DNA from 4 places in the Pseudobacillus badius genome. Region 3 is predicted to be linked to each of the others. Evidence: riboswitches for the same ligand, from Rfam matches in the RefSeq annotation. Region 3 holds a riboswitch; each other region holds the start of a gene.
What was found. Region 3 has a riboswitch for thiamine pyrophosphate ahead of thiW (energy coupling factor transporter S component ThiW). Riboswitches for the same ligand answer to the same signal wherever they lie in the genome.
Positions count from the first base shown of each region.

Region 1 (7,535 bases), on a different contig from region 3:
ATGAACAGCTTACTTGTCCCGTTGCTGTTCTGTCATCGGAAAAAATAATATGCACAACGGCCATGCGGTTGCCCACCAGCATGGCCCCCCTTTGCAAACAAAGCGGCCGGAAATCTCCGGCCGCTCATTTAATAATAGAGAACATTCACTTTTCTGCATTTAATAATAGAGAACATTCACTTTTCTGCACTTAACACAAGTTTCATAGTATTGGTTTCCCTGAAATTGATGATCACAGTTTTGCTGGATGAATTGCAGGCGATTCTGCAAGAATAGAAGCTTTGTTTTTAATTGATTTATCTCTTCTTCAATTTTATGGACATTCATGGCCATTCCTCCCGCAGTTACTGATACACCTTGCTGCCGGCTTGCTTAAATTCCTCTGCTTTTTCTTCCATTCCCTTTCTGATTGCTTCGTTTGTATCCAGTTTGTTTTCTTTTGCATAGTTACGGATATCTTGAGAAATTCTCATGCTGCAAAATTTCGGACCGCACATGGAACAGAAATGGGCCGTTTTTGCCCCTTCGGCAGGCAACGTCTCATCATGATATTCCAGCGCGCGTTCAGGATCGAGCGATAAGTTAAATTGGTCTTTCCAGCGAAATTCAAATCGCGCTTTTGACAGGGCGTCATCCCTTTTATGAGCCCCGGGGTGCCCTTTAGCCAGGTCGGCGGCGTGGGCCGCAATTTTATAAGTCACCACACCTGTGCGCACATCATCCCGATTAGGCAAGCCTAAATGCTCTTTCGGTGTGACATAACAGAGCATTGCCGTGCCGTACCAGCCAATCATCGCTGCTCCGATAGCTGAAGTAATATGATCATAGCCCGGAGCAATATCGGTTGTCAGCGGGCCGAGCGTATAAAATGGCGCCTCTTGGCAAACCTCCAGCTGCTTATCCATATTTTCTTTAATCAGGTGCATCGGCACATGGCCAGGACCTTCTACCATCACTTGAACATCATGCTCCCAAGCGATCTTCGTCAGCTCTCCAAGTGTTTCTAATTCAGCAAACTGCGCTTCATCGTTTGCATCGGCAATCGACCCAGGGCGCAATCCATCTCCAAGGGAAAAGGAAATATCATACGCTTTCATAATTTCACAAATTTCTTCAAAGTGAGTATACAAAAAGTTTTCTTGATGATGATATAAACACCATTGCGCCATAATCGAACCGCCGCGGGAAACGATCCCTGTCATACGCTTGGCCGTCAGCGGCACATATCGAAGAAGAACACCCGCATGAATCGTAAAATAATCTACCCCTTGTTCTGCCTGCTCAATCAAAGTATCGCGATACACTTCCCAGGTAAGATCTTCCGCTATACCATTTACCTTTTCCAACGCTTGATAAATAGGAACTGTCCCAACCGGAACCGGTGAATTGCGGATAATCCACTCGCGTGTCGTATGGATGTTCTTGCCCGTGGATAAATCCATGATGGTATCCGCTCCCCAGCGGGTCGCCCAGGTCATCTTTTCCACTTCTTCCTCAATGGAAGAGGAAACGGCAGAGTTGCCGATATTCGCATTGATTTTGACGTGAAAGTTGCGGCCGATAATCATTGGCTCGATTTCGGGATGATTAATATTAGCCGGAATAATCGCTCGTCCTCTTGCTACTTCTTCACGGACAAATTCAGGAGACATGTTTTCCCTCAGAGCGATAAACTCCATTTCTGGAGTGATAATGCCCTTTTTGGCATAATGAAGCTGTGTAACATTTTTCCCCTTTTTCGCCCGCAGCGGCTGACGCTCTAGTCCCGGGAAAACTTGATGGTTTGCTCGGGGGTCGTTTTCATCTTTGTAGCCATTGTCCTCAGGTTTTATTTCTCTCCCTTTATAGCTTTCTGTATCGCTGCGCTCCTTTATCCATGGACTGCGAATAGCCGGCAGCCCCTTTGTACTATCTATCACATAAGTCGGATCAGTATATGGACCGCTCGTATCATATACCCGCACTGGCGGATTCTCCTCTTCACCGAATGTGCCTGCCGTCGGACTTAATTGAATTTCCCGCATCGGCACCTTTATATCTGGCCGCGTCCCTTTCACATATACTTTTTTACTTCCTGAAAAACTAGACATAATGGACATGTTTTTTTCGTTCAATGAAAATGTGGACATAAAAAAAACTCTCCTTTTCAGCGTATTCAGCGGTTCAGGACGAGATTTAGGGCATAACCATGCGGAAAAGCTGGCAGATACATCAAAAAAAGCCGGTTTCCAACAATGGATGGACCCGGCTAATATGTATGCAGAAGCAGTCATGATCAATAATTGTTCTAACTTCCCCACGCTGGTATGAACCAGATCAGGTCCCAAGAGTCAAGAAACTTCAACGCGTTTCTTTCTCAGCCCAGCTCATTGGACTCCCCTAGTTATAACTATTCAATTTGTTTCCATTATACATGAAACTGTCTAAAAAAGTAAAGGTGTTTTCAGAAAATTCCTTTTTATCTTATAATCGTTTGTCGTTCCAGAAGTTTTGGACAACATGAGCGGATGGATCATACGTCTGTAAGCGATAGCCTTCCTTCGTTAAAAGTTGGAGAATCTGCGGAAGCAGTTCAGCTGTAATTTTTTTCTCATGCAACAAAATGACAACGTGCTGATCGCCTCTTTTCTTTTGCATCTTAATTCCTGCTTGAATGTTTTGCAAAATGCGCGCTTTTGAACTGGTGTTATATTTCCAGTCTTCGCTGTCTATATCCCAATCCCAAAGGCGATAGCCTTTTTTGGACATGGCATCACGAAATGGCTGTTTTAAATAAGGAGAGCTGCCAAACGGAGCACGAACCAATACGGAGGACCGGCCAGTGACGCTTTTCAGTGTGCGATTCGTCTTTTCCATTTCATTCATAAAGCTTTGCGGTGAATGATAGAGCGTATTCACCTTGTGCGTAACACTGTGAAGAGCAAGATAGTGTCCTTCAGCAGCCGCCCTCTTTGCCGCAGCCTGGTATCTGTGAATATTCGGCTCTATATAGAAAAACGTCGCTTTCACCCGATGAGAAGCAAGTATATTTAAAATACTGGCTGATTGCTGGCTTGGCCCGTCGTCAAAAGTCACATAGGCAATTGGCCCCTTAGCCGGCTGCGGGCTGTTCAAACGATCAAAAAATGATTGATTTGCCTTTAAGAATTCCTCGTTAGACAACTTGGCTCCGGCTTTTGTATAAAGGCGCACCGTGTGATTCTTACTTAAGTAGTCTGCTTGGAATCCAAACTGCTGGGCAATCCAGCGAATACCAATGTAAAATTGCCCGTTTTCTTTGTGTATAACCGCCGAGCCGGCAGGCTTCCCGTTCAACGATGCTTCCTTCGTTTTTATGTTCACTGTCAGCTGCTGGCCGTTCTTTTCAAATATGTACACTTCATCAGTCTTCTGGACCGTTTGTTTGATATACAAGTAGCGTGCCAGCTTTTCAGCTGGAGCCACTGCCTGATTGTCAATAATAAACGCCTCTCCCGTAGTAAACGGCAGCATTTTGTCATGAAGTCCGATATAAATATTCTTTTTTCCGGCTGCATACGCCTTTTCCCCTCCGCCTGCCACAAGCAACAGCAATACAAAACTGCACATGATCATTAATTTGTTTCTCATCTTTTCATCCCTTTTCTCCCTGCTAATCTTTCTTTCTATTTTTCTCCAATATAATACAGTATTTTTTCTTTTATTACAAATAGATTAAAAATATTACTTTCCATATCAAAAAAATCCCTTTCTTAGCCATCATCATTTTTCGGATGCTCTAAAACCAGGAACAGCCATTAAATTTTATGCAGCCAAATGCTCTTTATCCCTTTTTTCTGTACAGAGGGAGCTGCGATAAAAAAAGGACAGCACACCACGTGTGCTGTCCTTTTTTCTTCCTATGAATCGCCGCCTTTTTTCATAAGGGTTTCCTTCAATTCCTTCTTTTTATCTTTCTTTACTAATACATAGAGCACATCTTCTGGGAGAAGCCTCGTTGCTCCCTCCGGAGTAATAAGCCTCTCCCCTCTCACCACCGCGGTAATCAATGTCTTCGGCGGCAAGCGGACTTCATGAATTTGTTTATTCGCTGCCGGTGATTCTTCAAGGATGCGCATTTCTACCATTTCGCTGTTTGCCTTACCAATAGAAATTAATTCCAAGCTGTGGGAGGATTGCGCCTTTTTTCCCGTTCCGGTTACGTTAAACAGTTCTGCTGCTTTAGAAATTGTCGTTCCTTGAATAACGGTGGACAGCAGAACAACGAAAAAGACAACATTAAACATCAGCTGGCCATGCTCCAGTCCTTCTACCAGCGGGTATGTGCCAAGGATGATCGGCACCGCTCCTTTTAAGCCAGCCCATGAAATGAAGAGCTTTTCTTTTATATTGATGTTCGAAAAAAACAAGCTGACAAATACACCAATAGGCCGGGCAATAAGCATTAAAAAAACAGCCAAGGCAATTCCCTGCCAAGCAACATGGAGCAATTCGCCCGGAAAAACAAGAAGGCCTAAAATCATAAACATGACCATTTGCATCATCCATGCCAGTCCCTCATTAAACCCAAGAATAGAATGGCGATAGGTTAGGTCGGCATTTCCAATAATGATCGCCATTACATATACCGCCAAAAACCCGCTCGCATTCATAATCGTGACTGTACTAAAAGCAAAGATCGCTAAAGCAATAGATAGAACCGGATAAAGCCCGGAGGAGTCGAGGTTAATTTTATTAATGATCCAAATAGAGAGGATACCGAACATAATTCCTAGAATCAGTCCAACTCCCATTTGCCAAAAAAAGCTGAAAACGAGGTGAAGAGGTTCAAATGAGGGTGATTGAATCACTTGAATTAAACTAATGGTTAAAAAGATAGCCATCGGATCGTTGGAAGCTGACTCAGCTTCAAGCACGGTTGTCAGCTTTTGTTTCACGTTCTTGTTTCCAAGTACACTGAATACAGCTGCGGCATCCGTCGAACCGACAATTGCCCCGACAAGCAGGCCTTCTGCCCACGTTAAATCAAGAATAAATTTGGCAGCCGCCCCAACTGTGACAGTGGTGACAACGACTCCTATCGTAGCAAGCGACAAGGAGGGTTTATATACCTTCTTCACGCTTTCCCACTTTGTCTGCAGGCCCCCTTCAAATAAAATAATGACTAAGGCAACCGTTGCGAGGAGCTGAGCAAGCCAGGCATTATCAAAAAAGACAAAACGATTTAATATCATGCCGACAACAATAAACAGCACAAGGGACGGCAAACCGAGCCTTGTGGAGAACTTGGCCCCGATGACACCAGCCAGCAAAAGAATAGATACAGCTAAGATAATGTTTTCAATCGTAAAATTCATCGCACTCTCCTTTCAGAAAATAAGGTCTTCTTATTAAATCTTATAACACCCTCTGGATTTTTCCAACGTAAATGACTGCATTCAAAAGATAAAAACATCTTACTCTCCGTTTATTAACTCCTTCCATAACATTTAAAGGAAAAAAATAAATTATGAAAAAAGTAGGAGTTTTTAATTTATATATATTTATGTGTTTCCGAACAAATGAAAGAGGCTATATAACAACCGTACACCAAATAATCCATTGAAGGAGATGAGAGAAATGGCAGAAAACAATAACAACAATCGCGAGAATAAAATGAGCTTAGAAGAAGCTGGACGCAAAGGCGGAGAAACGACTGCCCGCAATCACGATAAGGAATTTTACCAAGAAATCGGCAAAAAGGGCGGCGAAGCCACCGCTGAAAAACATGGGAAAGATTTCTATCAGGAGATTGGCGAAAAGGGCGGAAATGCCCGCGCGGAACAAAGAGAATCTAATAAATAATATTTTTAAAATAACGGTTTAAATTATTTAAAAAGAGGAAATAAAAACCATATGGTTCATTAAATTAAAAAGGAGATGTATAAAATGGCAAGAAAAAACAACGAAAACAATGAAAACAAAATGAGCCTAGAGGAAGCTGGACGCAAAGGCGGAGAAACGACTGCCCGCAATCACGATAAGGAATTTTATCAAGAAATCGGACAAAAGGGCGGCGAAGCCACTGCTGAAAACCACGACAAAGACTTCTATCAAGAAATCGGCAAAAAAGGCGGCGAAGCCACTGCTGAAAACCACGACAAAGATTTCTATCAAGAAATCGGACAAAAAGGCGGCGAAGCCACTGCTGAAAACCACGACAAAGACTTCTACCAAGAAATCGGCAAAAAAGGCGGCGAAGCGACCTCCGAAAATCACGATAAAGACTTCTATCAAGAAATTGGTGAAAAAGGCGGAAAGGCTCGCGCAGAACAACGTGACAACGATTAACTGCTGCACACAACAAAACCAGGCCCATTCATTCGGGCCTGGTTTTGTTGTTGCTAGATAATTTGTTCGCGACGTTCTTCCTCTTCCTTCACTGCTTCACTCTTTGTAAATAAGCTCACTACAATAAAGACAATTGCCGACAATGGCAACGCGTAAAATAACGGATCAATATGCGTCATTGGGTACACAAACAACGTGTCTTTTCCGAACAATGCTTTAGAGAGGCCTAGAACGGCCGCCTCCTTTTCATGCAAGAACAGAAAACCAAAAATACTTACGGCAAAACCGACAATCATACTTGCTTTTGCACCTGTGCTTGTTGAGTTTTTCCAGAAGAAGGCGCCAATCATTACCGGCAAAAATCCGGCCGCACATATGCCGAACCAGAAAGCAGTCGCTTGGGCAATGACACCGCCAGGCAATACATAAGATAGCGCAACAGCGGCCACAATGCCGAGAAGCACGCCGATACGGGAAGCATCTATTCCAAATACCGACCGAATGCCGAAGCTTTTTAAGATATCTTGTCCAAAAGCCGAGCCTTGTAAATGAATTAAAGAGCTGATCGTTGAAATCGCCGCTGATAACAAGGTTAAAGTAAATAGATAAACAAACCATTCTGGCATCAAATGATTAATAAAAGCAGGAATCACAAGGTCCACGTTTCCTTTTGCCACCTCTATGGACAGCTTTCCTAGATGTTCTTGAAAGTACAGGTTACTAATTGGTCCCAGCATAAAAGCGGCACCGGTCATAAAGAAAATGAATACCCCGCCGACAATAACAGAGCGGTAAAGCGCTTGATTATTTTTTACTGTCATAAACCGCATTACAAGCTGCGGCTGTGCCAGCACTCCGATTCCCACTCCCATAACAATTGTACTTACTAGTGTCCACCAGATCGGAGACCCTAATTCCGGCATGGAAGTCCAGCCGCGATGGCCCTGCTCGACTAGAGATTGGGGAACCAGATCTTTCATAGCTGTTAATCCAGCATGTCCGTCAATGACACCGCCCACAGCCTTGTATCCCATGAACAAGAAGATGGCCATGCCAATAAACATGACGATCGCTGCAAATGCGTCCGTATACATAACAGCCTTAATTCCCCCGCTTAATACATAAAAACCAACGATGACGGCCAATACTAACAGTGCGATATTATAGTCCATCGAAAGAGTTTCCTGGAGAAACCGGCCTCCGCCCACTAGAACGATACTCGTGTA
Region 1 is NZ_MWMM01000012.1:45,677-53,211, reverse strand. It holds gene B1A98_RS15780 (hypothetical protein) at 160-327, opposite strand; gene thiC (phosphomethylpyrimidine synthase ThiC) at 345-2,129, opposite strand; TPP riboswitch at 2,277-2,391, opposite strand; gene B1A98_RS15770 (polysaccharide deacetylase family protein) at 2,464-3,609, opposite strand; gene B1A98_RS15765 (potassium/proton antiporter) at 3,879-5,336, opposite strand; partial or broken gene B1A98_RS15760 (KGG domain-containing protein) at 5,599-5,811, shown strand; gene gsiB (glucose starvation-inducible protein GsiB) at 5,908-6,309, shown strand; gene B1A98_RS15750 (sodium:solute symporter family protein) at 6,363-7,535, opposite strand, start outside.
Region 1: it holds a riboswitch for thiamine pyrophosphate, as region 3 does, so the genes downstream of both, thiC (phosphomethylpyrimidine synthase ThiC) here and thiW (energy coupling factor transporter S component ThiW) in region 3, are expected to answer to the same signal.

Region 2 (7,535 bases), on a different contig from region 3:
ACGGCGGCCGTCATTTCTCCAATCGGCGAGCTATTCTGGAATGATGAAAAAATGAGCATCAACGGCGGAGTTACAGGACCGGTTGCTAAAAAGCTTTACAGCTCCATTACGAACATTCAAAGCGGTAAAGAGCCTGATTCATTTAACTGGACTGTAGAAGTTGACCAATATGCAGAAGCAAAATAAAAAACGCTTTTTCATCGGCTGATTTCATTGATAAGCAGCTAACTATCGTTTAGAACAGGGAGAAGCTAGTCGCCATGCGATCAGCTTCTCTTTTTTCATCCCTTCACAGGAGTGGCCTGTAGTTTATTAATTTTAGAGCATAAATACGTATAGAGGAGAGGGTAGGCCATGTTTGTACATAAAATCGATGAAAATTTATCCTTGAAGTTAATTGAGTGGAATGATGCTGAAAGAATTTTTGAACTAACGGACCAATCGAGAAGCTATTTAAGAGAATGGCTGCCCTGGGTAGACGGGACAACTAAAGTAGAAGATTCACAAGAATTTATCAAAATTTGTTTGAAAGGCTATGCTGAAAATAAGAGCATGAATACGGTAATTGTATTTGATGGAGAAATCGTCGGCGTTGCCGGTTTTAACAGCATCAATTGGTCAAATAAAACCGTTCAAATAGGCTATTGGCTCGCAGAAGGATATCAAGGAAAGGGAATTATGACAAAGACTGCTAAGGCGCTGACTGACTATGCTTTCAGCCGCCTGCATTTAAATAAAGTGGAGATACGGGCTGCTGTGGGGAATCAAAAAAGCAGAAGCGTTCCTGCAAGGCTGGGGTTTGTAGAAGAGGGCATCATCAGACAGGCAGAATGGTTATATGATCATTATACAGATCACGTGGTCTACGGGATTTTAGCAAATGAATGGAAAGAAAAGCAAGGCAAGCAATAACGTATAAGAGAGATGGCCAGCCAAACAAGCACCTGTATGAACAGGTGCTTCAGACTGCAGACAAATTCAATGAAAATGGAGGTTTGTCTACAGTCTTTTTTATTTTCTTGCGGAGGGGTCTGTTGCTTTCCATTCCAGGCGCTTCGCTTTCCGCGGGGCGAGCGGCGAGCCTCCCCGGCGTCAAAGCGTCTGCGGGATCTCACCTGTCCCGCCGATCCCGCAGGAGTCTTTGCGCTTTCCATTCCAATCAACAGCGCGGACAAAGTTAGTATATCCGTATAACAATGCCTGTTTGAAAATAAATCGATCAAATGCTTGAGGTGAGGAAGAAGCTTTCGAAACATCATCCCAGCCAACGGGATAAAATAGAAGGGGTTACTATAGATCAGCTTGTACCAGGGAAGCATCTGTTTGTTAAAATGGAGGCAGCGGCTGATTTTTCTTTTATTTATGACCGGGCGGGAGAATTGTACTAGGAAGCAGGCTGCCTAAGCATCGACTTGGAGTGGTCTATCTTTCTACTGAATGACTTGAAAATCACCTAACAAACGAAAAGAGGTTCGGAATGAGATCATTCCGAACCTCTTTTGCCGTAGAATAGATACCCGATTTTTCTGTCATCCTTTATTCCTCATCGACAAATTTCACGAGCATATGAGCAAGCTGATGCTGCTGCTCCTTCGTGCCGACCTTCCACAGCTCTTGAAGCAATTTTTCTTCTCTGTTTTTCGGCTCAGCATGTTCAGCAAGATACCCGGCAATTTTTTCTGCCGCAACCGCCAGCTCTTCCTCATTTAAACCGATTTTTTCAGCTAGTTCTATTCTTTTCTTCAGATAAGCTTTGAAGGAATGGAAATTTTCAAGAATGCTATCCATTCTTTCAGGGCTGATCCGTTCAAGGGCATCATCCACTTTATTTGGCTGCAGTTCTCCATCTTTGTGAATTGCGTGATTTTTCTCTGTCATCCGTCATTCCTCCTTTACTGTTTCGTTATGCCCCCCTTTATCCATTTTCAAACATCAGACGGATGATTTACGGCCGGATCTGTACAGGCGTGCCGAGCGGAACGATTCGAGCCAGTTCTTCTACATCACGGTTGTACATGCGAATGCAGCCTTTGGAAACAAATTTTCCGATCGAGGAAGGATTATTCGTTCCATGAATGCCATAGGATTTTTTGGATAAGCTCATCCACATCGTTCCAAATGGGCCGCCCGGATTCGGCGCTTTATTAATAATGACAAAATCTCCTGTCGGGGTTTTGGTCAGCATCTTGCCTACCCCCACGGGATAGACCTTTTGAACAGTTCCGTGATGCAGTAAGGTTAATTGCCGCTGCGACAGGGAAACGCGGATCGAATAAGGAAGAGAAGCGGGCGGGGGAAGACCGGGAATGCGAATGATTTGCCCGGGTGCTAAAGAATAAGAGCTCATTCCAGGGTTAGCCGCAAGCAGCCGAGCGACAGAAATCCGGTAATCAGCGGCAATTGAAGCCAGCGTTTCCCCGCGTTCAACAACGTGATTCATAGCCTCACCTAATTTTGTCTATATTTTTGTGGTTCTTTACTGTTCATTTACGTATATGACCGGAGGGGAGCAGATAGACGCAAATAAAAGCTTCTTTGACGATATGACGATATTTGGCTGATATTTCATTTTTGATGCACTTGTGCTATAGTAAGAGCATAGAAGTCCACTAGGGGTGTCGTTAGACTGAGAGAGGAGCCGTCCTCAACTCTATGAACCTGATCTGGTTAGTACCAGCGTAGGGAACGTGTGACAGATGCAGCCAACATTCCTTTACACGGAAGAGCCTGTTGTATCCGTACACCCCTCTGGATAATAGAAGGGGGCTTTTTTATGGAAAGAAACAAATTGATAACGATGATCGAAATTGCCATTATGGCGGGACTATCGTTTATATTAAGCAAGGTAGAATTCGGCGCTCTGTGGGCATTTGGCGGATCGATTTCACTTATCATGGTGCCAATCTTTGTAATGGCCTTTCGCCGCGGCTGGCAGGCCGGCTTGGTTACAGGGCTATTAGCCGGGATCATCAGCTTGCTGACAGGCGGCTATGTCGTCCATCCGGTCCAGCTTGTGTTGGATTATCCTCTCGCTTACGCGGTGCTTGGAATCGGAGGGCTTGCAGTTTTTCATAAGCCGATTACAACAGGAAGGATTTTCACCGGCTTATTGCTGGGAACGTCCCTGCGTCTCGTTTGCCATTTTATGTCCGGCATCATCTGGTTCGGCAGCGCTGCACCAAAGGAAATGCCAGTCGCTGTATATTCTTTCTTGTATAACATTTCCTATTTGCTTCCGGAAATGTTAATCACAGCAGCGGTATTAGTATTTTTGAAAAAGACCGCGCCGAGCTTTTACAAACAATCTGCTTCTATTGGAAGCAGCTCGGCCAGTTATTAATAAATGACGGCAGACAGAAGCTGACTAGCGCAGCTTCTGTTTTTTTTTTGCGAAAAAAGGACACAAGCTGAAATTGTTTATTGATTCCGGTACAATAAGAATAACAGGATTGAACGCAGAGAGGAGGGGACTTATGCTGACTGACCAATTGAAAAAATGGCTTGCTAACCAAAGGCCTACCCGCGCGTTGCTGCTGCCAAAACTAAAGGAACTTCACCATTTATTTTCCGAGTATAACGATCAGACGAATGCTCATGCCTGTGCTGAACTCATAGAAAAGTTAGAAAATATAGAGTACATTATTGCTTTTTACGGCCACTTTTCTGCCGGAAAATCCTCCATGATTAATGAGCTGCTAGGAGAAAATTTGCTCCCGTCGAGCCCAATTCCTACAAGCGCTAATATTGTCAAAGTGAAAGAAGGAGAGCCTTGCGCCAAGGTTTTCTTTAAAGACGGAAGCAGCCAGAGGTTCCCTTATCCTTATGATATCAATGAAATTCAGGCCTATTGTGTGAATGGGAATGCCGTTGAAGAAGTAGACATTTCCCAGCGTACAGGCCAGCTTCCAGAAGGGGTAGCCGTTTTTGACACCCCGGGCATTGATTCAACGGATGACGCCCACAGGGTTAGCGCATTGTCGAAATTACACTTGGCTGATCTTGTTTTTTATATGATGGATTATAACCACGTGCAATCGCCGGCCAATTTTGAATTTAACCGATATTTGGCAGAAAGAGGAAAAGAAAACTATTTCATTATTAACCAAATCGATAAACACATCGCCAGTGAGCTGTCTTTTTCCCAGTTCTCAAGCCGCATTCACAAGTCATTCGCTGAGCATAAGCTTTCGTATAACGGATTGTATTTCACATCCTTAAAGGAGGAGAACCATCCTTATAATCAGATCCATGAATTGAAGGATTTCTTATCTGGAAAGATGGCTGACCGCCGGCAGCAGCTTCCAGTTCATGTTCTGCAGGAAGCACTGATGGCAGCGATGGATTTTTTCGATAAACAACGGGAAAAAAGCAGGGAAGAGCTTGATCAGTATGATGAGCAGCTGGCGGGAGTTTCTTCTTTTCAGCAGCTTCAAGACGAGCTGCGGGAATGGAATGAACGGAAAGAAGCCATAGAGAAACGCGATCATCTTTTTATTCCTCTCTTTGATCAAACGCTGGCGAAGGTTTTTTACAATGCCAAGCTGCTTGACTATTATGCCCGGATTTTCGTGCGGCAATTTTTAGAATCCCGGGAACTTTCCTTTCAGGTACGCGGCTTATTTTCACGCAAGAAAACCAAAAAAGAAAAAGAGCTTCGCCTGCAGCAGCTGTTTCAAACGTTAAATGAAAATAGAGTTTCCTATATTGATATCCCCTTAAAGGAGGACCTCATTCAGCTGTTAAGCTCATTTGATGTGCTGACGGAGGAGCTGCGGGAGCAAATCCGCCGATGTGAGGTTGACTTTTCTCCCGAGCTGCTTGTGAAGCTTGTAAAAAGCGGAGCGATGCTTACTGATGATTATGTGTTGAATTATGCCAAAGACATCGCAAATGAGCTGAGAAGCTTATATCGACAAGCGTTCGCCGGGATCATTGAACCGCTGGAAGCGCAGGCGAAGGAAAATAACCGCAGCAAACGGATTTTGCTTGCCCAAGAGGAGAAAGACATTCACCAAAGAATAGCTGCTTGGGAAAAACGGGAGCAGTTAAAAGCGCAAGAAAAAGAGTTGTACAACAGGCTGCTTTCCACACTGGCGGTGCGCGGAACGGAAAAAGCGGAGAAAAAACCATTTCAGGCGTTTAAGAAAGCGGGACAATTACAAGGGGCAAAACGAAAGCAAGCGGTCTCTATCGGTGAAGTAGCCAGGGAATGGCTGAGCCGGTCGGAGGAGGTTTCTCTTGTCTATGGCGGCTTGGAAAAACAGATAGAAGAGCTTAAAAGAAAAGCCCGCTTGCTGCTCAAGGCCGGCCATATGGAGCAAAGGATCAATAAGCTGAATGAGCGGATTGCCAGGCTTGAGAAGAACGAATATACGATCGCTTTATTTGGAGCTTTCAGTGCCGGCAAGTCATCATTTGCCAATGCCTTGCTAGGTGAACGGGTGCTTCCTGTGTCGCCCAATCCCACCACAGCAGCCATCAATGAAATCCGCGCGCCCGATAAAGAACATCCTCACGAAACTGTCACGCTCTTGTTCAAAACAGAGGAACAGCTCCTCAAGGATATTAATCAGGCGCTGGAATTGAGCGGAAAAACGGTTGGGAGCTTGGAGAGCCTGGAGCTGCTTTTGCGGGAGCATGACGAATGGGCGGAGAACAAGAGGCAAGGAAATGGGGAAAACGAAGAACAAGAACCGGAAGAAGACTTCAGTCCGCTTGCTGCATTGCCGCTGGAACAATTTTCATTCCTGCGCGCCGCTCTTTCCGGCTATAAGGAGATCCAGCCGCTGCTCGGGCAGCTAGTAGAAAAAAACGCTGATACGTATACCGAGTTTGTCAGTGTGGAAGAAAAAGCGTGCTTTGTTGAGCGGATCATATTGTATTATGCTTCACCGCTGACAGAGCAAGGAATGGTGCTTGTTGATACGCCCGGTGCGGGTTCCATGAATGCCCGTCATACTGAAATGGCCTTCAACTATATAACGAGCGCTGATTCGATCGTATTTGTTACTTATTACAATCATGCCTTTTCGCGAGCCGATCAAGTCTTTTTGACTCAGCTTGGACAGGTCAAAGAGTTTATTGGCAAAGATAAGCTGTTTTTTATTGTTAACGCAGCTGATCTTGCCACAGAGAAAAGTGACTTGAAGGATGTGCTTTGTCATATTGAGCAAAACTTATTGCACTGCGGGCTTGAACAAGCACGCATTTATCCGGTATCGAGCCATCTCGCTTTATTGGCAAAAAAAGAAGCGGCTCACTCTTTAACATCAGACGAAAAACAGCGGTACCAATCTTTATTGGCACTTTCAGAAGCAGAACGTCTTCCAAAGGAAGAGGTGCTGGAACTGTCAGGGTTCTCTTTATTCGAGCAGCATTTTTATCCTTTCACCAAACAAGCTCTGGCTGCTGCTGTTTTGCATCAGGCAGAAGCAGATGCCAATCAAGGCATCCTTGAATTAAAACGGCGGATTAAGCTTGCTGAAACGGATGAAGTGATCAAGCAAGAACGGCGCCGTGAGCTGTCCCGTCAATTATCTGCCGCGCTGTCTTACTTAGAAGGCCGGCTCGTCACGGCAGAATATGAAGCCTTCCATCAAGAAATCAAAGAACTGTTATTCTATGCCAGACAACGCTTGTTTTATCGTTATAACGATGAATTTAAGGCCATTTTCAGCCCGGCTGCTTTTGATTCCTTTGATGATATGCGCACGGCGCTGCACCGGATGACCAATGAAGTAATCCGATTTGTTGCTGCTGAAATGGCTCGTGAAATGAGGACGACAGCTTTTCGCTTGCAGGCCTTTATGCAAAAAGGCAGCCGCCGGTTTTACCGCTCGCTTGAAAAAGAAACAGGAGCCTTCTTGCCAGGGGTGTACTTGAAAGAAACAAAGGCCGAGACAGCTCAAGGTATCTCTTTTGAGCCCGAGTTGCATGAGGTGCATTCCGGCTTGTTCGCTTCCTTGTTTAAAGAATATAAAACATCTGTACAGTTCTTTGCAGAAGGCGGAAATAAACAAATACGAGATGAAATCGAAAAGAAACTGATTCCGCCTGTGCATGAATATATCCGGCAGGAACAGGAGCGCATGGAAGCCATTCTGCTGCCGTTTTACCAGCGCCTTCTTGAAGAAGCAAAGACGGATGCAAAGGCGCAAATCAAAGAGCAGGCAGCCGGACAACTGGCGGCATTGTCGGAAACATCGAATGTCGGATACTATCGACAACTGCTGAACGAACTGCAGCATCAGCTCCCGTGAATGAGCTGATGCTGCTTTCTTCAAGCATCTCCCGTACATTTATGTGAAAGGAAGAGGAAATGGACATTGAAAAACATTTTTTTGCCAACGGCACATGCTACACAATCAGAATCGCCCGGCATAATGATGCACAGGCATTATCTGATATACGGCTCCAGATTGACGGCGAAACAGAAAACCTTGATAGAGAAAAGGGAGAAGGCTTTATAGATAAGGCCGGCTTTGAACGATTCATTCAATCAGACATAGAAAACGAGAAAAACTTGTTTTTAGTAG
Region 2 is NZ_MWMM01000004.1:163,790-171,324, forward strand. It holds gene B1A98_RS09810 (branched-chain amino acid aminotransferase) at 1-186, shown strand, start outside; gene B1A98_RS09815 (GNAT family N-acetyltransferase) at 355-912, shown strand; gene B1A98_RS09825 (DUF3243 domain-containing protein) at 1,537-1,878, opposite strand; gene B1A98_RS09830 (L,D-transpeptidase family protein) at 1,946-2,440, opposite strand; TPP riboswitch at 2,602-2,703, shown strand; gene thiT (energy-coupled thiamine transporter ThiT) at 2,774-3,340, shown strand; gene B1A98_RS09840 (dynamin family protein) at 3,474-7,259, shown strand; gene B1A98_RS09845 (GNAT family N-acetyltransferase) at 7,319-7,535, shown strand, end outside.
Region 2: it holds a riboswitch for thiamine pyrophosphate, as region 3 does, so the genes downstream of both, thiT (energy-coupled thiamine transporter ThiT) here and thiW (energy coupling factor transporter S component ThiW) in region 3, are expected to answer to the same signal.

Region 3 (7,535 bases):
GGTAAAATGAATGACGGGCTGAATGCCGGACTGCCGACCGATCGATTGAAGGTAGATTGGTGGATTCAAAGTGATTATGTGAACAGCGATTTCGTATTCTCAGAGGAGCAGGCGAAAGTGTTTGCAGAATACGGAAGCACAGAGGAAGGGTGTCCGAAAATCTCCCTTCTTCATCCGGAGTACCTGGCTGAAGAGGCACTGCTTGTGCCCGTTCCGCGGAAATTTCAAGAGATTAAGCGTCATTCATTTGACTTAGCCTTGAAATGGCGGCTGGATATACGGGAGATCTTTGTGCAGCTGTTTGCCAGCGGATACACGGCTGTTAAGCTGATCCAGCGTCCGCAAGAGCCGGTGAACTATTATTTGTTTGTTAAAGATTTTCGGTTGACAACGAGAAGGGAAGAGAAAAAATGAAGCTAAAAGAAATTACACTGCGCCATTTACAAATGAAAATGAAGTTTCCGTTTACCACTAGCTTTGGAACGGTCCAAGATAAAGAATTTATTTTAATCGAGGTGAAAGATGAAGAAGGAACTTCCGGCTGGGGAGAATCAGTGGCTTTTGTTTCACCATCTTATAATGAAGAAACGTTAAAGACCAACTGGCACATGATGGAAGATTTTCTGATTCCTTTATTGACAGGTCAAACGATCTCCCATCCGGATGACATTTCAGCCATCTTCGAGCCGATCAGAAAAAATAATATGGCTAAGTCAGCAATTGAAGGGGCTGTATGGGATCTGTATGCAAAAAGAAAAGGCATGCCGCTTTACGAGGCTCTTGGAGGGGAGAATACAACGATTGACGTGGGAATCAGCATCGGCATTCAAAAAACAGTTGATGACTTGCTAACTATCATCAAACAGCATGTGGATGAAGGATATAAGCGGATTAAAGTGAAAATCAAGCCAGGCTGGGATGTCGATGTCATCAGGGAAATCCGCCGCTCCTTCCCAGATATTCAATTAATGGCTGATGCAAATTCCGCCTATCGTCTGGAAGATCTTCCGCAATTGAAAAAGCTGGATGAGTTTCAGCTGCTGATGATTGAGCAGCCGCTTGCGTCGGATGACATTGTCGACCATGCAGTCATTCAAAAAGAGTTAACAACTCCGATTTGTTTGGATGAAAGCATTCATTCTTATGAAGATGCCAGAAAAGCTTTGCAGCTCGGCAGCTGCCAAATCATTAACATTAAAATTGGCCGTGTCGGTGGATTGACAGAATCGAAGCGGATTCATGACTTATGCAAGGAACAAGGCGTGCCTGTCTGGTGCGGGGGGATGCTTGAAGCAGGCGTAGGCAGAGCCCATAACGTTGCACTGACCACATTAAGCAATTTTACGCTTCCTGGCGATACGGCCGCTTCCTCGCGGTATTGGGAGCAAGATATTATTACACCGGAGGTAATCGTCAAGGATGGTGTAATCCAGGTGCCGCAGAAACCAGGAATCGGATATGATATTGACCTTGAAGCAGTAAAGAAATTTATGCTAAAGGAAAAAACATACTCCTTATAATAAGGCTTTCAAACAGCAGGCAGCTCAGAGAAAATCTGGATTTTCCAGGTTCTCTGAGTTATATGCGCTGAGTTCAGAATATTCAAACATAAGAGGGTGATCGTATGACTAACGCATTTAAAATTGCAGGAGCATATATTGGAGTCATTGTAGGGGCGGGATTTGCTTCCGGGCAGGAAATCTTACAGTTTTTTACGAGTTTTGGCTGGATCAGCGTGGTCGGTACATGTATAGCTACAGTGTTATTTGCCTTTTTGGGCATGCAGCTGCTGCAGATTGGTTCCCGTATGGGGGGCAGACTCACACAAAAATGTGATTTACTTGATGTGCGGGAAATGGATCGGATTGTTCGTAGATGCACTGATTACATTTTTCCTGTTCGGAGTAGCAGCGGTGATGATTGCTGGCAGCGGGGCGATTTTTGAACAGCAATTTGGCATTGACGCTTTATACGGCAGCCTGATTATGGCGGGGGTAACAGCTGTCACCCTATGCTTCAACCTTCAGAAAATCATATCGGTGATCAGCTTGATCACACCTTTTCTTTTTATTATGATTTTTATCGTTTTTATTTATTCCATTCTTCAGTATAAAGGCGATGTTTCAGAGATTATGCAATTAGGAAAAAGCGGGCAGACAGCAGCTTCTCATTGGATGACAGGAGCGGTATTATATGTTTCTTATAATATTGCGGCTGGAGCAGCCATTTTAGCCTTAATTGGCGGGGCAGAGAAAAACGAAAAAACAGCCGGGATCGGAGGTCTTTTTGGAGGGCTGGGTCTTGGATTGTTGATTCTTTTAATTAATGTCATCATGCATTTAGACTTTGGAGCCATTCAAGAAGCCGATATGCCGATTGTTCACATAGCTAATGAAATTTCGCCTATTGCCGGTTATCTTATGTCTCTTGTATTGTTGGCAATGATTTACAACACGTCTGTTGGAATGATTTATGCTTTTGCAGCAAGGGTCGTGCCGTCCGGCGGCAAGTCATTTACCCCAGTAGTCATTATTTCCGCAGCGGCCGCATTTTTGGCAAGCTTTGTTGGTTTTGTCAAACTGGTAGGGACACTGTACCCGCTCGTTGGCTATCTCGGATTAATTTTAATTGTTAGTATTATTTTCGTTTGGTTTAAATTTAAACAATCAATCAAGCATGAAATACACATCTCAAGCTGATATAGAGGCTGTCCGGCAACCATTGGCATCATGGCTGCCGGGCAGTTTTTTTATTGTGCGGCGTTCAGCCAAATTCATCGGTTGAGGGAGAGGAGCGGGCAAGGAAGAACGCCACTGAGCAGAATGCATATGTTGAAATGACGGCCAAAAAAGGAGGAGCGGCAGTGGAAAAATATCAATTTTATTTAAAAGAGGCAAAAAAATGGTGTGAAGCCTTGTGTGCCCTGCAGCATGAATCGATTGATTTGAAGCAGGTTGAGAAGTGGAAAAAGCAGGTCGGGGAGATTGATGAGCGCTTATCGACAGTGACAATAGAAGAAGCAGATGCCATATACCTTGAGATTCAAGAGCTTAACAAAGAATGGTGCCAGCTCTATGATAGGGTGTTGGCTGCCGAGACGGAAAAACAGCCGGAAAGAGCGGAGCAAGTCCCGATCGGAGGGCATAAGCTTCCGCCTCTTCCTTATGGCTACAATGCATTAGAGCCTTATATTGATGAAAGCACAATGCGGCTTCATCATGACCGTCATCATAAGAGCTATGTAGACGGTTTGAATAAAGCAGAATTAGAGCTGCAAAAGGCGCGGCGAAATAACCAGTTTGAACTCGTCAAACACTGGGAAAGAGAGCTTGCTTTTCATGGAGCGGGTCATTATTTGCATTCGATCTTTTGGAAAGTGATGTGCCCGCATGGCGGAGGAAGCCCGCCGGGGTCATTAAACCGTGAAATTTCCCGGTCGTTTGGCAGTTTTGAAGAGTTTAAAAAACAATTTTCCCAAGCGGCTCAAAACGTAGAGGGCGGAGGCTGGGCCATTCTCGTATGGGCACCGCAAGCGCAGCGGATGGAAATACTGCAAGCTGAAAAGCATCAGAATTTGAGCCAATGGGATGTTGTTCCTTTGCTTGTGCTTGATGTGTGGGAGCATGCCTATTATTTAAAATATCAAAACAAACGGGCAGATTATATTGATAATTGGTGGCACATTGTGTGCTGGGAAGAGGTCGAAAGACGAATGAGGAAGGCACAAGCGCGGTGAAAAAACAGTTTATTCAAAGACGCCAAAAGGCTTATCATCTTGCCTTTGCGGGCACAAACAGCAGGAGTTTATCCGGAAAGATTTTCAAAATAGAGAGAATCCTGCCGTTGCCTCTTTCTATTTTAACGATTTCATCCTATAATATAGAGAGAATTGAATAAGAAGCTACTAGAGGTGCCTGTTACAGGCTGAGAGAAAAGCATGGGGCTTTTCAACTCTTTGAACCTGATCTGGTTGATACCAGCGTAGGAAAGTAGAGCATTGATTACTATTTTACTTACAGCAGCTGTATCCAGATGGGGATGCGGCTTTTTTGTATTGGAGGAATATCGGTGAATCAACTGCAAAGAATGGCTTATATGGCTCTGTTTACAGCGATTGCCACCTTTGGCTCTTCGCTAGTCTGGTTCCCCGCTGGCGTGGCGAAGGCTTATCCTGTCCAGCATGCGGTTAACGTGGTGGCCGGTGTATTGCTTGGACCGGGGCCGGCGGTGATTATTGCTTTTGTTACAGGCCTGCTAAGAAACCTAATGGGGACCGGTTCGCTGCTGGCTTTTCCAGGCGGCATGATTGGTGCATTTCTTGCCGGCTACATTTATCGGAAAACAAGCCGGACATGGGCCGCTTCGATCGGAGAAGTAGCCGGTTCAGGAGTGATTGCTCCTTTATTTGCTGTTCCTTATGCCAAATTGCTGATGGGAACAGCAGCGGGCGCCTTTTTCTTTTTGCCGGCTTTCCTTGTCAGCAGCCTGTCGGGTTCATTTCTCGGCTTTTTGCTTGTAAGGCGTCTCGTAAAATTAAAGGCTTGGAAATACCGGTTTGGTCAATGATTCCATCGAAGGGCAATGGACAGTTTGCAGCATTCCACATTGGCTGCAGCCGCGCGCAGTTCAATCCGGAGGACATCCGGGTTAAAGGAAAGATAGAGTTTTTCCCGTACACCGGCTGACCGTATGAGCCGTTCGGCTTCTTTTTTGTTAGCTGCTTGTGCAGCGCTCATTAATTGCAAAGCAAAATCGCTGTTATCCGTTAATCGGTTCATGAGCAGATTAATTTCCTGTACAAGTGATTTCATGGATTGGGCTGATTGCTTAAATAAAGTGGGATCTACTGGAGGATATGCTCTTGCGAACGGGGAGCGGGCTAAACCAGACGGCGGAAGGAATGGATACCGGACGAAGCCGCTGAGCGGAATGGCGTAAAAATGAGTGAACGAATAAGGATGATACAAACAGCAGCCCTCCTTTCGAAAAGATCGCTTTTTATCAATATACGGCTAGCTGAAAAATAAATGATGAAAGATATTTATTTAAAAATTCTGAATTGAGTTGAATGCTATTTAAAGATATGCTACAACTAGTCATAGAGCTTAATTGAATAATGAGTCCTTGGGGGTGCTTGCAAAAGCTGAGAGAGGCAGATGGCCTTAACCCTTATTACCTGACCTGGATAATGCCAGCGTAGGGAAGAGGTCGTATCATGCTATTAAACAGCTGTTCTTTTTATTTTACAGCAGTTAGATACCATTTATACAACCGCTTCTCTTAATGGGAAGCGGTTTTTTTATGGACAGCGGTGAGAGAGGCTGGAATGAGAGAGTCCGTCATTTAAGGAAGGGGAGAAGCGTGATGAGTAAAACACTGGATGTGCTTTTACATGAAGCAGAACAGCGGCAGGAGGAGCTGATTGACTTATTAAAAAAACTGATCTCTTTTCAAACGCCTGCCCCTCCTGCGCGGAATACGAAGGAAGCGCAGACATTTATAGCAGAGTTTTTAAGAAAATTGGACTTTTCTGTTGATATGTGGGAGGTCTATCCAAATGACCCGAATGTGGTAGGCAAAAGAAAAGGCGCTTCCCCTGAAAATTATCAGAGTCTTATTATTAATGGACATATTGATGTAGCGGAAGTGCATGAGGATGAAGAGTGGGAAGCAAATCCGTTTCAGCCTGCTGTCAGAAATGGGCATGTAATCGGACGAGGAGCGGCTGATATGAAAGGAGGGTTGGCTGGTGCGTTGTTTGCTTTGCAGCTCCTTCATGAAGCTGGTGTTTTGCTGCCGGGGGATGTACTTTTTCAATCCGTGATCGGTGAAGAGGTTGGAGAAGCAGGCACATTGGAGTGCTGCAGAAAAGGATACACAGCGGACTTTGCCGTGGTAGTGGATACGAGTGATTTACATATACAAGGACAGGGCGGAGTCATTACAGGATGGATTACGCTTAAAAGCAGTCAAACCCATCATGATGCTACTAGAAGAAAGATGATTCATGCCGGCGGAAAGTTATTTGGAGCCAGCGCAATTGAAAAGATGATGAAGATCATCGAGGGCTTGCAGGAATTAGAGCGTCACTGGGCAGTGACTAAAAGCTATCCAGGATTTTTGCCCGGGACTAATACGATTAACCCGGCTGTAATTGAAGGAGGAAGGCATGCAGCATTTATAGCAGATGAGTGCCGGCTTTGGATTACGGTTCATTATTATCCGGATGAAACCTATGAACAGGTAGCCAAAGAAGTAGAAGAACATATCCAAAGTATTGCCAAAGGAGATATATGGATGCGGCACAATCCTCCAACGTTTGAATGGGGAGGCGCCTCCATGATTGAAGACAAGGGAGAAATCTTTCCGTCCTTTGAAGTGGATGCCGGCCATGAGGCTGTCAAGACCTTGACGCAATCGCATGCAGCTGTGTTAAACAAGCCGCCGGTTGTTGATGTATCGCCGACTGTTACGGATGGCGGCTGGCTGGCAGATGCCGGGATTCCCACTGTTATTTATGGTCCGGGGGACTTGGAGAATGCTCACTCTGTCAATGAGAAGTTGGCAATTAAGCAGCTTGTGGATTATACAAAGGTCATTTTAGCGTTTATTCATCAGTGGTGCCATCAGCCCAAGCACGAGTCCCCATGAAGAACACAGCAGAATCCCGCAAGCGGCACAAAACAAACAGTACCTATCTTTTAAGGAGTGGATAACAAATGAAAGCAAGCAAGACACACATGAAATTTAGTGAAAGGCTTCATGAGAAAATTCAGCCGATTTGGCGGCAAAACCATCATCATCCTTTTGTCAGAGAAATGGGAGAAGGAACGCTTGAACCGCGGAAATTCCGTTTTTACATGGTGCAGGATTATTTGTATTTAATTGATTACTCGAAAGTATTTGCTCTTGGGGCGGTGAAAGCCACTGATGTGGAAACGATGGGGAAATTTGCTGCGTTATTAAATGAGACGCTCAACTTTGAAATGTCTCTTCATCGTCAATATGCAGCCCGTTTTGGGATTTCAGAGGAAGAACTTGAACAGGCAAAACCGTCCCCGATCACACTTGCTTACACGCATTATATGCTTCACGCCAGCCAGAACGGAACGCTTGCTGAACTCCTGGCGGCCCTTCTTCCTTGTGCTTGGAGCTATTGGGAAATTGGCAAGGAGCTAAATGAAATTCCGGGAGCGAGTGCACATGAACTGTACGGCGACTGGATTAAAATGTATTCTTCTAAAGAATTTGGCGAGCTGGCAACCTGGTGCATCGATCTTTTAGATGAGCAGGCCGCTGGAAAAAGTGAAAAAGAGCTGGCGAGGCTGGAGGAAATTTTTCTGAATACAACCCGTTATGAATACATGTTCTGGGAGATGGCATATCATGAGCAAATGTGGCCGGGAGAGAAATAAAAAAGTTCTCCAATTCGAAAATGTTGCTTTTTCCTATCATGATAAAAAACAAGGGCGCTCTGTCCCGGTATTGCAGAACATTAATATCGATATGTATGATCGCGAGTTTATCGCTATTAT
Region 3 is NZ_MWMM01000001.1:161,570-169,104, forward strand. It holds gene B1A98_RS00795 (GNAT family N-acetyltransferase) at 1-414, shown strand, start outside; gene menC (o-succinylbenzoate synthase) at 411-1,520, shown strand; gene B1A98_RS20945 (hypothetical protein) at 1,625-1,945, shown strand; gene B1A98_RS00805 (YkvI family membrane protein) at 1,914-2,699, shown strand; gene B1A98_RS00810 (superoxide dismutase) at 2,864-3,736, shown strand; TPP riboswitch at 3,897-4,005, shown strand; gene thiW (energy coupling factor transporter S component ThiW) at 4,069-4,566, shown strand; gene B1A98_RS00820 (YuzC family spore coat inner layer protein) at 4,560-4,967, opposite strand; TPP riboswitch at 5,117-5,221, shown strand; gene B1A98_RS00825 (acetylornithine deacetylase) at 5,365-6,651, shown strand; gene tenA (thiaminase II) at 6,741-7,415, shown strand; gene B1A98_RS00835 (ABC transporter ATP-binding protein) at 7,387-7,535, shown strand, end outside.

Region 4 (7,535 bases), 420 kb from region 3:
CCGGTCCATGAACTGCCTGATATTCGTTGGAAAGATCTGGGGCAACATGTGGCGAGCCTTGTTGCTCTTGAAAAAGATGAATCGATTATAAGTGTTTTTGCTGTGAAAGATTTTCAAGCCCCTCTGTATTTATTGTTTGTGACGAAAAACGGCATGGTAAAGCGAACCGAGCTGGCTGCTTATAAAGTGCAGCGCTACTCGAGGCCGTTAACCGCCATTAAGCTAAAAGGCGATGATGAGGTGATTGACGTACACCTCACCACCGGCAGCAAGCAGGTGTTCTTGGCGACTTATTTCGGTTACGGGCTTTTGTTTGCCGAGGAGGAGGCGAGCCTTGTTGGCCCGCGTGCAGCGGGAGTCAAAGGAATCAACTTAAAAGAGAACGACACTGTAGTCAGCGCGGAGGTATGGGAAGCGAACGAAGAACGGGATTTGCTGCTCGTCACTCAGCGGGGCGCTGTTAAGAAAATGAGCTCAAGAGAGTTTGAACCGCTTTCACGCGCTTCGAGAGGCGTGGTAATGCTTCGGGAGTTAAAAGGGAATCCGCATCGTGTGGCGGGACTGAAATTGATAGAACAAGAAGCACAGTTTGTGTTGCAAACAGAAAAGGGCCTATCCGACCCATTTGATTTCTCCCCTCTAAAGAAAAGTGACCGCTATTCGAACGGCTCATTCGTTTTAGATGAGAATGAGAGCGGAAAAGTCATAGCTGTTTGGAAAAAGATCGAATCAGAGGAATCCTGACAAGGGGCGGCTCATCAGTCGATTTTTCGGCTGTGTGCCGCTCCTTGTGCCCGTTCCTGCTAAAAAAGAAGAGCGGAATGATCATTATGCCGGTTGATTGGATAGCTATCTTTTGATAGATTGAAATAGATTAACTTTTACCATTTCACTTTAAGAAGGGATGCGTTTTATGGATTGGATGGAAATGATTGATCATTACATACTGAAAATAAATGACTTTTTGTATACGAATGTAATGATCGCTTTATTAATTGGACTGGGTCTACTCTTTTCATTCGGAACCAGGTTTGTGCAATTTCGTTTATTTGGGGAAATGTTTCGGGTGATCTTTGAAAAGTCGACCATCTCCACTAAAGGAAAGGCAGGAATTTCTTCGTTCCAGGCGTTTACCGTCAGTGCGGCTTCCAGAATCGGCACCGGCAACCTTGCTGGTGTAGCGACAGCGATTGCAGCCGGCGGACCAGGTGCTGTTTTCTGGATGTGGCTGATTGCTTTTATCGGTGCGGCCTCCAGTTTTGTAGAAAGCACACTCGCCCAGATTTATAAAGTAAAGGATGAAACTGGCTTTCGCGGCGGCCCGGCTTACTACATGGAAAGAGGCTTGAATAAAAGATGGATGGGGATTATTTTTGCCATTACAATTACTTTTTGCTTTGGCCTCGTCTTCAATTCTGTTCAGTCTAACACCATTTCAATCGCAATGAATGAAAGCTTTCATGTTTCAAAGCCTGTTGTCGGTGTAGTTCTATGTATATTGACAGCGTTAATTATTTTTGGGGGGCTTAAACGCATCGCTCACGTGACACAAGTGCTTGTCCCTGTTATGGCTATTATCTACATTCTTGTCGCTCTTGTTGTGTTAATTATGAATATTACTGAAATTCCGGCAATGTTTATGCTTATCATCAAAAATGCCTTCGGTATAGAAGAGGCATTGGGCGGGACGCTTGGTGCGGCTGTGATGAACGGAATTAAACGCGGTTTATTCTCTAATGAAGCAGGGATGGGTTCTGCTCCTAACGCTGCCGCTGCCGCTGCTGTCAGCCATCCTGTCAAACAAGGTCTGATTCAGACGCTTGGCGTGTTTGTTGATACGATTGTCGTGTGTTCAGCTACTGCTTTTATTATTTTACTGTCAGGCGAATATTTAAGGGAAGACGCTTCTTCTATTAACCTAACACAGTCTGCTCTTTCCGTGCATATCGGTGATTGGGCATCTATCTTCTTAGCGGTTGCTATTTTCCTTTTTGCTTTCAGCTCTGTGATTGGAAACTATTATTACGGGGAGACGAATATTGAGTTTATTAAAAACTCTCCCGCTGCCTTGTTTGTGTATCGTTTAGCTGTACTCGGCATGGTGTACTTTGGCTCAGTTGCCAAAATCAGCCTTGTTTGGGATATGGCCGATCTTTTCATGGCGATTATGGCGCTGATCAACTTAGTGGCCATTACCATGCTTTATAAAATTGCTGTGGCTGCTTTAAAAGATTATCAGCAGCAGCGAAAAGCCGGCAAAGAACCGGTGTTTTATGCTGATTCCATCGAAGGAGTCGGTACGGCGGATTGCTGGGAACGGAAACCGCAGGAAGAAAAATAAGCATAGGGCAGCTTCGGCTGCCCTATGCTTATTTGCATGCAGGATGAATAGAACAAGACATTCGCTTCTATAGACATCTATTTTTATTTTGACAACTTTGGTAGAATCGAAGAGGCACGGCCAGTTTATCGTTTTTTATTCGTGGAATAAAGGAAGTAGAAGGAATTGAGCTGCCAAGCAAATGGTAAAGCGGGTGAAAAAATGTGAGCGATACGATGAAAGTCATTATATATATCAATTTGATCCTCCTGGGCATTCTGCTTTTCTTGCTCGTTTTTCTGATTGTTCAAAAAGTGATAACAAATAAAAGAACAGAGAGAGTGGAACAAATAAAAGATTACTTGCGTCCGGATTTATTTGCTTATTTGTTAGGAACGGAAGAGGAGATCCATAACAGATGGCTAAATAATGATCCATTGAGCATTCAGGCATTAGAAGAATTGCTGGAGGAGGCTGCAAGTATCCTAAAGGGAGAAATGGTAGGAGAGACGATTACACTTCTTGCTGAGGAGTGGCTGAAAGAGGAGTATCATCGGCGGCTGGCGAAAGGAAGGTGGAGCACACGAATGAATGTGCTTTATCGCATTGAAAATTTTTATATGTCTTCCTTTTCGCATCATTTGTGGCTGGCGCTTGCCGAAAACGCTCTGCGAACAGAGGCAGAACGGACAGAAGCGATCCGTGTGTTGGCTTCCTTGCAATCGAACGCGCTGGCCAGGGATTTAATCAGCCTGGATCCTCCGCTTTCGAAAGCTGTTTACAAGGATGTATTAAGAAGATTTAACGATACATATGACGCAGGGTTTATCCAGAATTATGAGAAGCTGAACAATGTGTTTAAGCAGGCAATCATTGAGTGGGTAGCAGAAACACAGGAGTACAGCTATCTTCCTTTTGTAGTAGAACAGCTGAAGCAGCCGCATTTAGAGCTAAGAATTGCTGCCTTAAAAGTGCTTTATTTGTTCGGGTACACGGCTGATTCAGCAGATGTGTATCCATTCAGCTATTCTCAGCACTGGCAGGAGAGAATGATGTTCGCCAAGCTGGCAGGCGCAGCGAAAAAAGACGGTTTTCTGCCTCAGCTTACGAAGTTGATTGCAGATGAAAACTGGTTTGTCCGCAATGCGGCAGGGGAAGCGCTGCAGCAATATGCAAACGGCACACTGATTTTGCAGCATATTATTGAAACCCATCATGACCGATATGCAAAGGATATGGCTGCCCAGTGGCTTGAGAGTGAAGGAGTGAGAATAGGATGACTCAATTCATTAGCAATCTGTTCACCTTTTTGCCGTGGTTATTTATTTTCTACACCTCCTTTGTCATTTTGTTTTATCTCGTCATTTTATTTATTTCAGCCAGGCAGCTGCGGAGCGAATATGGATTTAATTCAAAAGAGGCAGAAGAAGATTTGCTGGATTCTTTTGATACAAAACCGGTCTCGATTCTTGTGCCTGCCTATAATGAAGAGGCAGGGATTTATAACAGTGTCCGCTCTCTTTTAAGTATTTACTATCCGGAATATGAAGTGATTGTTATCAATGACGGTTCGACAGACAAAACAGCCGAAACGATGATTGAGGCCTTTCAAATGGTAAAAATAAATTTTGTTGTACGTACGAGAATACCTGTTGCTGAAATTAATGGCATCTACCGGTCAACGATTTATGAAAATGTATACATGATTGACAAGAAAAATGGCGGAAAAGCCGATGCCTTGAACGCTGGAATAAACTTATCCCATTACCCGTACATTTGTTCACTCGACGGAGATTCTGTATTAGAGAGAAATGCCTTTTTGAAAGTGATCAAGCCGGTTCTTGATTCAGACGGAGAGGTGATTGCAGTCGGCGGCAGCGTGCGGATTGCGAATGGCTGTCATATTGAAGGCGGGGAAGTGATGACGGTCGGTTTATCTAAAAAACCGTTGGTGGTTATGCAAGTGATCGAGTATTTGCGCGCATTTTTAATCGGCCGGATTGGCTTAAGCCGTCATAACCTGTTGCTGATTATTTCCGGTGCTTTCGGTGTGTTTGAGAAAGAGTCAGTGACCAGAATCGGCGGGTACCGCACGGATACAGTCGGAGAAGATATGGATCTGGTTGTCCGCCTGCACCGGATGATTAAAGATAGAGGATTAAAGAAAAAGATATTGTATGTTCCTGATCCTGTTTGCTGGACAGAAGCGCCAGAGTCCGCCCTTTATTTGCGCAGACAGCGCCAGCGCTGGCACCGCGGACTTTGCGAAGTGATTTGGAATAACAAGGATATGCTGTTTAATCCTAAATATGGCCTGGTTGGTGTGCTATCGATGGCTTATTTCTTTTTGATTGAGCTGATGGGTGTCTTTGTCGAATTGCTTGGTTACTTGCTTATTCTGTTCGGTTTGCTGTTTTCGTTTATCAGTGTTGAAATCACCGTCCTGATTGCCTCTTTGTCGTTCTTATACGGATCGGTGTTATCGATGGGCGGAGTGCTCTTAGAGGAATGGAGCTTGAGAAAATATCCGAAGCCGCGAGACATCGTCAGACTGTTTTTCTTTGCACTTTCTGAAACGTTTTGGTATCGGCCGCTCATGATTAAATGGCGGCTGGAAGGCTTTTTTCAGTTTTTAGCCGGCAAGAAGGATTGGGGAGAAATGAAGCGGATTGGCGTAGGGGCGAAGACCGAAGCGAAATAAAGCAAAAAAGCGGAATTCTTTTTTTGAAAAAGTGGTTAACAATTTAGAATATTAGGAGTATACTAGAGGAAACTGAATATAGAAAAAGTAAGCTAGGGGTGCCTTTACGGCTGAGAGGATGCATGCATCCAACTCTTGAACCTGATTTGGTTAGTACCAACGGAGGGAAGCTGTCTTTATTTACGTGTCTTTATTTATGATGCATAAAGAAAAGCCTGCCGTTGTGGCAGGCTTTTTTTGTTGTACGGCTCTGTTAAAGAATATCGTTGGTTTGTCTATCGGTTTCACTGCAGGCGGACACTTTCCGTGGAAGTCGCCGCTTTTGCCCTTTTAGGTGAACAATTAACCAATCAATCGTCGATAATGGCAGAGCCTATTGCAAAAAGGAGGATGTTAAATGGATGAATTAATTATTGGTCAAAAAAAGTTGTCAAGCCGGCTGTTTACAGGAACGGGGAAGTTTGCCGATCACTCTGTTATGAAACAAGCCTTTAGTGCCTCAGGCTCGCAAGTGGTAACTGTAGCAGTAAGAAGAGTGGATTTAGAGGCAGGCCATGAAAATATTTTAGCAGATATCCCAGAGAATATGACGATTATGCCCAATACATCCGGGGCAAGAAATGCGGAGGAAGCTGTCCGTATTGCAAGGCTGGCAAGGGCCGCCGGGATGGGAGATTGGATTAAGATCGAAGTTATTTCTGATCAGAAATATTTGCTTCCTGACAATGAAGAAACGATCCGGGCGACCGCAATATTGGCTAATGAAGGCTTTGTTGTTCTTCCTTACATGAATCCAGACCTAATGGCAGCCAAAAAGCTGGCTGATGCCGGGGCTGCGGCCATCATGCCGCTTGGTTCCCCGATCGGATCAAACCGGGGCATCCGCATGAAAGAGATGATCCGCATACTTATCGAAGAAAAAACACTGCCGATCATCGTGGATGCCGGAATCGGCAAGCCGTCAGAAGCGGCTGAAGCAATGGAGATGGGAGCGGATGCGGTTCTCGTAAATACGGCTATTGCTACAGCAGACGACCCTGTGCGGATGGCAGAGGCATTCAGTTTAGCTGTAGCAGCCGGCAGAAAGGCTTATCTTGCAGGGCTCGGACCGGTGTCGCAACGGGCAGCTGCTTCATCTCCGCTCACTGGGTTTTTACGGTAAAAAGGAGGAGTTTCTATGAGCTTTTATGACAGATACAACAAAATCAAGCATCATCCCTATGAGGAAATCCTTGCTGCTATGACGGTTCAAGATGTAGACAAGGCACTGAATCAAGCGGAACCGGACGAATATGACTTACTGGCGCTCCTTTCCCCGGCTGCTGCAGAGCGGCTGGAGGATATGGCCCAGAAAGCTCGAAAGCTGACCATTCAGAATTTCGGAAAAGTGATTTCCTTGTATGCGCCGCTTTATTTAACGGATTACTGTGTAAACAAGTGTGCATATTGCAGTTTCAGTTTTGACAATGACTTTCCGAGAAGAAAATTAACCGCTTTGGAGATCAGTCAAGAAGCAAAAGCGTTGAAAGACATGGGGATTCAGCATGTCATCCTGCTGACGGGGGAATCGCGCATTCATTCATCCGTTGCCTATCTTACAGAAAGCGCCCGTATCTTAAGAAAATATGCCTCCTCGATTTCCATTGAAGTACAGCCCCTTGATGCCGAGGAATACCGCCAGTTGTTCCAGGCGGGAGTGGATGGGCTTACTGTCTATCAAGAAGTATATAATGAAGAAATTTATAAGGAGATTCATATAAAAGGTCCAAAAAGAAACTATCGTTACCGCCTGGATGCACCAGAGCGGGGATGCCAGGCCGGCATGAGATCGGTAAACATTGGAGCGCTGCTCGGAATGGATAACTGGCGGAAGGAAGTGTTTTTCACTGCTCTGCATGCCCAATACCTGCAAAAAAGATATTTAGAAACGGACATTGCCGTTTCATTTCCTCGTATTCGCCCGAATCTTGGAGGGTTCGAGCCTCGTGCTGTTGTGGAGGATAAAGATCTTGTGCAAGCGATGCTTGCTGTCCGCCTGTTTATGCCCCGGGCAGGTATTACACTGTCTACACGCGAGGAAGCAGGGCTTAGAGATCACCTTATTAAATTGGGCGTGACAAAAATGTCCGCTGCTTCTTCGACAGTTGTTGGCGGCTACGCGGCGAAGAAAGAAAACAATAGCCAATTTGAAATTTCCGATACTCGTTCGGTGGCAGAAGTAAAAAAACGCTTAAAGCAGCTTGGGTATCAGCCGATTTTTAAAGATTGGGACATTTTGGCGGACGAGGAGGAATGGAATGACTTTTCAGCTTCACGCCATCACCACGGGGACACTCGGGCTGGCGCAGGCGTCTAGCATTGCCGCCGCCATTCACTCATTTGTTGACTATATTCACATAAGAGAAAAACAGCGCAGCGCCAGAGAGCTGTTGTATTGGGTGGAAGCCTTTAGGAAAGCGGGGGTTCCGGCCGAAAAGATTATTGTTAATGACAGGCTGGATGTTGCTCTTGCAG
Region 4 is NZ_MWMM01000001.1:579,876-587,410, forward strand. It holds gene parC (DNA topoisomerase IV subunit A) at 1-744, shown strand, start outside; gene B1A98_RS02770 (alanine/glycine:cation symporter family protein) at 914-2,341, shown strand; gene B1A98_RS02775 (HEAT repeat domain-containing protein) at 2,545-3,600, shown strand; gene B1A98_RS02780 (glycosyltransferase family 2 protein) at 3,597-5,021, shown strand; TPP riboswitch at 5,106-5,206, shown strand; gene B1A98_RS02785 (thiazole synthase) at 5,419-6,183, shown strand; gene thiH (2-iminoacetate synthase ThiH) at 6,199-7,377, shown strand; gene thiS (sulfur carrier protein ThiS) at 7,319-7,535, shown strand, end outside.
Region 4: it holds a riboswitch for thiamine pyrophosphate, as region 3 does, so the genes downstream of both, B1A98_RS02785 (thiazole synthase) here and thiW (energy coupling factor transporter S component ThiW) in region 3, are expected to answer to the same signal.